DNA from 2 places in the Desulfovulcanus ferrireducens genome. Region 1 is predicted to be linked to the other one. Evidence: predicted binding sites of a transcription regulator. Region 1 holds the regulator's gene; the other holds the start of a gene.

Region 1 (3,408 bases):
GGCTTGGCTTTTCGGACCGGGCAGGTCCAATTTTGTGGCCAAAATTTTAGACTTGGCCAAAAATAGAGAAGCTCTGAATGTGGTTCACGACCAGGTAGGCTCGCCAACATACACACTGGATCTGGCCAAATACAGCCTTGAACTGATAAAAAGTGCCGGCCATGGCCTTTACCATCTGACCAATAGCGGCCAGGCTTCCTGGTGTGAACTGGCTTCAGAAGCAATCAAGTGTGCCGGTCTTCACTGCCGGGTCAATCCAATTACTTCCTCTGAATATCCACAAAAAGCGGTCCGTCCACCATACTCCGTCTTGGACTGCTCTAAGTTTACCGAGATTACCGGGATTAAACCACGCTCCTGGATACAAGCTTTACGCGACTATATTTTTCGTGACTCGTAAAAATCGTTCCGATACGGTTCGCTAAAATGACTGGATAAACGCTCGATAAAAGGTTATCGATTTCAGATTATACTTAAGAGCCCGTGGCAAACCTTTTTATCGACATAGTTTCCGTGGTTTATTCCAGTCTTGATTTCTTTCATGCTGGTACAAAGACTTGGACCCATCTAGCACTTGCTTGCGGACAGAGCATAATGGGATACTTTGGGTAAACAAATATTCTTTTAATTATACCTAAGTTGAGCGATTTTCACTCAATGGGTGAGATTGCCACGGACAGCTTCGCTGCCCTCGCAATGACGAACTCGCTCCTGTCATTGCGAGGAGCGAGCGTGAGCGAGGCGACGAAGCAATCTCAAAGTTTGAACTGCAAAAAAATCGTTAAATTTAAACTATAGATAGTCATGGCAAGTAGTCACGGATACTTAGCTTTGTCTCCCCGATGCTCTGTTTTTCCGCAAGCTTCTCTAAGATGTGTTACCCAAGCCATTTGTAATGCATTTCAGAAACCAAGGCTTTCAATCAACGCTTAAAATTTGGTTTGGCCACAGGCTCAAAAACGGGCCGCCGTCTGCCACTACCTGTTCTCCCCTACCCAGAAAAGACCCCAAAATTTTATATTACGGTTGACAGGTGTATTTTGCGTTATTAACTCTTTAGCACTTTATACGCTAGAGTGCTAAAGAGGTGTCATATATGAGGTTAACACAAAGGGAAATAGACGTCTTATCCACTTTAATCCAAGACTATATTCTGACAGGCCAGCCAGTGGGTTCCAGGACTGTGGCCAAAAAATCTCAGCTTAATCTAAGCCCGGCCACAATCCGAAATATTATGGCCGATTTAAGTGAAAGAGGTCTCCTTTCCCAGCCACATACTTCTGCGGGCCGTGTGCCAACGACCAAGGCCTTTCGTTACTACCTGGACTCTATTTTAACTATCAGCCCTCTTCCTCTGGAAGAACAGCAAAGAATCAGCAAAACATTGGAAGAGGTAGGCCCAGATCTACCCCAGACCTTAAGCCAAGCCTCAAAAATTTTATCCTCTTTGTCAAACCAGATAAGTATGGTTCTGACTCCCAGAAAAAGCCTGGTTCGCTGGCAACAAATTGATTTCATTCTCCTTAGACCCGGCTTGGTTATGTCTGTTCTGGTTCTGGATGGCGGGCTAATTCAAAACAAGGTTATTCAAGTTGATAAAGATATCACTGCCGATGAATTAATCAAGTATAGCAATTTCTTAAATGATTCCTTTCAGGGTAGAACCCTGTACCAGGTACGCGAAGAAATATTAGAGCAAATGAAAAAAGCACACCTGGAATTTGAGCACCTCTATAAAAAAGCACTCAAGCTGGCCCAGGACACCTTTGAAGCGAACAACCGCCAGGTTTTTGTAGAAGGAACAATCAATCTCTTAGAGGGTGAAGAACTTTCCGACATCAATGCTATGCGCGATCTATTCAAAATCTTAGAGGAAAAATCTAAGCTTTTGCAATTATTAGATAAGACCATCGAATCCAGAGGATTAAATATCATCCTGGGTGAAGAGCAAAACTTAGAAGAGTTGCAAGAATATAGTGTTATATCATCACCTTACAGCATAAAAGATGATACTTTAGGTGTGGTCAGCGTTATTGGTCCCATGCGCATGGATTATTCAAAAGTCATTCCAACGGTTGACTTGATGGCTAAAATACTTAGTCAAATATTCCGCAAACACTTTTAGTCGTGAAAGGTTTGCAGAACCTGTGGGCAACCCCTATTTTAATCGTTGATTGAAAGCCTTGGTTTCTGAAATGCATTACAAACGGCTTGGGTAACCCAATCTTAGTGATGCTTGCGGAAGAACAGAGCATCGGGATGAATGGGCTGAATACTTTGCTATATTGACCATAACTATCGATAATAAAAAGAATACTTATTTACCCAAAATATCCCATTATGCTCTGTCCGCAAGCAAGCTTAGATGGGTCCAAGTCTTTGTACCAGCATGAAAGAAAACAAGACTAAAATAAATCATGGAAATTAAGTTGATAAAAAGGTTCGGCCACAGGCTCTGTAGGGACGCGCGGCTGTGCATCTCTACATAAAAATATAACATCGGAGGAAAGGGAATGGATAATATGGATAAGGAAAAACAACAAGAAACCCAAAATACACAGCCCGTTGATAAAAAAGAACGGCCACAAACTCAGGAAACTAAAGATATAACTTTAAAAGACGAAGAGTTGAAAAAAATTTGCGAGGAAAAATTTTGCTCGGAATGTGAGCAATTAAAGGGCAAGCAGCAGGAAGTATTACGTATTCTGGCAGATTCAGAAAATTTAAAGAAAAGACTTATTAGAGAGAAGGAAGAATTTTGTAAATTTGCCACTTCTACCATTATTGAGGATATCTTACCAATTATGGACAACCTGGAACTGGCCATCACACACGGCCAAAAGACAGAGGCATGCAAGGACCTGCTGCAAGGGGTAGAAATGACCCTGAAGATGTTTAAAGAAACCTTAAAAAAACATGGTCTTGAACCAGTGGGTGAGGAAGGGGAAAAGTTTGACCCCAATATACACGAGGCCATGGCTCAGGAAGAGCGTGAAGATATGGAAGAAGGCATGGTATGCCAGCTCATGCAAAAAGGATATAAACTTCATGACCGTTTGCTCAGACCAGCCAGAGTTATGGTCAGCAAAAAAAGTGAGAAAAAATAATCTATATCCCTTTACTTCTGCGTTAACGGACTTATGAATAAAAACTGAAAAATTTCTTTCAAAATAGGAGGCTAATGTTATGGGAAAAATAATCGGTATAGACTTGGGAACTACAAACAGCTGCGTCTATGTAATGGAAGGCAAAGATGCCAAATGTATTACCAATCCTGAAGGTGGACGCACGACTCCATCTATTGTGGCCTTTACCGAGAAGGAAAGGCTGGTTGGCGAAATTGCCAAAAGACAGGCTGTTACTAATCCGGAAAAGACAATCTTTGCCGTCAAAAGGCTTATGGGCCGC
Region 2 (3,408 bases), on a different contig from region 1:
AGCCCGGATCTGTTTAACCCTGGCCTTGATATCTTCAGGCTTACCAGCGCCGTCAACAATGGTGGTGTTCTCTTTGTCGATGACAACGCGTTTGGCCTGACCCAGATCATTGATGGTGATGTTTTCCAGCTTGATGCCAAGGTCTTCAGAAACAACCTGACCACCGGTTAAGATGGCAATGTCCTGCAACATGGCTTTGCGGCGTTCACCAAAGCCAGGAGCCTTAACAGCAGCTACCTGCAAGGTGCCGCGCAGTTTGTTTACTACCAGTGTGGCCAGTGCTTCGCCTTCTACATCCTCAGCAATAATGACCAGAGGCTTGCCCATCTTGGCTACCTGCTCGAGGACAGGCAAGAGATCTTTCATGTTGGAGATCTTTTTCTCATTGATGAGAATCAGAGGCTCATCCAGCTCGCAGACCATCTTTTCTGGGTCGGTAACAAAGTATGGGGAAAGATATCCGCGATCAAACTGCATACCCTCAACCACATCCAGGGTGGTCTCCAGGCCTTTGGCCTCTTCAACAGTAATAACGCCTTCTTTACCAACCTTGTTCATGGCCTCGGCAATAATGTTACCGATGGTGGCGTCATTGTTGGCTGAAATGGTTCCAACCTGGGCGATTTCTTTTTGATCGCGGGTAGGTTTGGCAATCTTTTCCAGCTCAGCAACAACTGCATCAACGGCCTTGTCAATACCGCGCTTAATAGCCATGGGATTGCGGCCAGCAGCTACGAGTTTCAGGCCTTCGGTGAAGATAGCTTGGGCGAGAACAGTTGCTGTGGTGGTACCGTCACCAGCAACATCACTTGTCTTGCTGGCTACTTCTTTAACCATCTGGGCTCCCATGTTCTCGAACTTGTCTTCGAGCTCGATTTCTTTGGCTACGGTAACACCATCCTTAGTAATTAATGGAGAGCCAAAAGACTTTTCAATTACTACGTTGCGGCCTTTGGGGCCCAGTGTTACTTTTACAGCTTCAGCTAGGGCGTCTACACCTTTTTTAAGTTTTTCCCGTGCCTTAGCATCAAACTTTATAATTTTTGCAGACATATTTTCTCCTCCTTAATATTTTGTTGTTGCTTTAGCTTTCGATGATAGCCAAAATATCGTCTTCGCGCATTACCAGATGTTCAACACCATCAATTTTGACTTCAGTGCCGGCATATTTGTTGAATAAGATTTTATCCCCTGCCTTGACGCTCATAGGGATGGTTTTGCCATCATCGGCTATTTTGCCAGGGCCTACAGCAACAACTTCACCCTTGATGGGCTTTTCTTTTGCAGTATCAGGAATGATGATTCCACCTTTGGTTACTTCCTCTTCTTCCAAACGTTTAACCAGAACACGATCGTGTAAAGGTTTTAAGTTCATGCTATTCACCTCCATTTGAGTTTTAAAATTTCCTGTTCCTCAAAGTCGTCCCGCCATATAAACATCGTATTAGCACTCGTCAAGAGTGAGTGCTAATAAAATTTTAAAATTTTTTCTTGATGAGAAAAATTGCCAAAGTTATTAGGTGGTTATGTAATTGGGAGTTTGAGTAGACAAGCAAGGAACGTGGGAGGAATGGCGTTAAAAAGAATAGTTTTCAAGCTCCGGGAAATAACGATTTTTCGCAAAATTTTGACAAAACCTAAAGTTTTGGGCAGCTAGTTTGGTTGGGTACTAAATAATAACGAGATGATGCACAAGGAAAAGTTTTGTTTTTGTAAAAAATTATTCATTCTTACAGGGTCTGTGGCCAAACCCTTTTACTGATTAGGTTCTTTCAGTCTTGGTTTCTTTCATGCTGGTGCAAAGGCTTGGACATGTTCTCAAAACTTGCTTGCGGCCAGAGTATAATGGGATACTTTGGGTTATCGAATATTCTTTTAATGAAGGATAGTCTATGTAAAATTTCGCAAAATGTTTAACCCATTCCCCCGATGCTCTGTTTTTTCCGCAAGCTTCATCAAGATGGGTTACCCAAGCCATTTGCAATGCACTTCACAAACCAAGACTTTCAATTAGGGGGTAGGATGTGGGTTGGCCACAGGCTCTATAGTCAAGAGTCTTTTTGACCCACCTTTAGTCCTCGGCACTAAGAAATTAAGGCAGGAGATATAATTATGCTGGATATTAGGTTTATTCGGAAAAATTTTGATTTGGTTGTGAAAGCACTACAACAGAGAAATTCCAGTCTGGACCTTGCAGAGTATCAAGATCTGGATAATAAGCGCAGGACTCTGCTGCAAGAGGTTGAAGCCTTAAAAATGGAGCGTAACAGGGCTTCGGAGCAGGTGGCCAGGATGAAAAAGCAGGGCCAGGACCCCGGTGATCTTTTTGCCGAACTTGGCCGCTTGTCGCAGAAGATCAAAGAGTTGGACAAGCAACTAAAGCAGGTTGAAGAAGAAGTTCAGGAGTGGATTTTGTCCATTCCGAATATACCCCACGAAAGTGTGCCCGTGGGCAAAGATGAGCAGGACAATAAAGAGGAGAAAAAATGGGGAGACAAGCCCTCGTTTGATTTTGCGCCCAAAGAACACTGGGAAATCGGGGTCAGTTTGGGCGGGCTGGATTTTGATCGCGCAGCCAAGATAACCGGCTCTAGATTTGCCCTTTATTGGGGCTGGGCAGCTCGTTTAGAGCGGGCATTGATTAATTTTATGCTTGATGTGCAGACTAATGAAAACGGTTACACAGAAGTCTTGCCTCCTGTTATTGTTAATCGTGCAAGCATGACAGCAACCGGGCAGTTGCCTAAATTTGAGCAGGACTTGTTCAAACTAGAAAACTGGGATTATTATTTAATTCCTACGGCTGAAGTGCCTGTGACCAATATCCATCGAAATGAAGTTTTGGAGGAAAAGGATCTACCCTTGGCCTATGTCGCCTATACTCCCTGTTTTCGTTCTGAGGCCGGTTCATATGGCAAGGACACCAAAGGTATTATCAGACAGCATCAATTTAACAAGATAGAGTTGGTCCGCTTTGTCCATCCTGATAACTCCTATCAGGAATTAGAAACTTTGCTCGGACATGCGGAAAGTATTTTGCAGAAACTGAAACTACATTATCGGGTGGTCACGCTATGTACCGGAGACTTAGGCTTTTCCGCTGCCAAGACCTACGACATAGAAGTCTGGCTGCCCGGCCAGGGCAAGTATAGAGAGATATCTTCATGTTCCAATTTTGAAGATTTTCAGGCCAGGCGGGCCAATATCAAGTTTAAACCCAAGAACAGTAAAAAAGCCCGTTTTGTCCACACCTTAAATGGCTCTGGATTGGCTGTGGGCAGGACCATGGTGGCAATCCTTGAAAATTATCAGCAAGCCGATGGTAGCGTGCTTGTTCCGGAAGTGCTACGGCCATATTTGGGTGGATTGGAAAAAATTGAGCCCAAAAAAGAAAAATAATCTTGACAT

Evidence for each region. Region 1 encodes HrcA, which represses chaperone genes, less so after heat shock. Its sites were predicted from a motif close to TGTTAGCACTCNNNNNNNNNGAGTGCTAACA; they were not measured.
Region 2: a site for HrcA is predicted at 1,443-1,473, ahead of groES (co-chaperone GroES). Genes of this name have one in related genera too.

The regions. Positions count from the first base shown of each region.
Region 1 is NZ_JAGUQP010000014.1:62,115-65,522, reverse strand. It holds gene rfbD (dTDP-4-dehydrorhamnose reductase) at 1-400, shown strand, start outside; gene hrcA (heat-inducible transcriptional repressor HrcA) at 1,097-2,125, shown strand; gene grpE (nucleotide exchange factor GrpE) at 2,514-3,107, shown strand; gene dnaK (molecular chaperone DnaK) at 3,187-3,408, shown strand, end outside.
Region 2 is NZ_JAGUQP010000011.1:17,552-20,959, forward strand. It holds gene groL (chaperonin GroEL) at 1-1,053, opposite strand, end outside; gene groES (co-chaperone GroES) at 1,085-1,375, opposite strand; gene serS (serine--tRNA ligase) at 2,113-3,399, shown strand.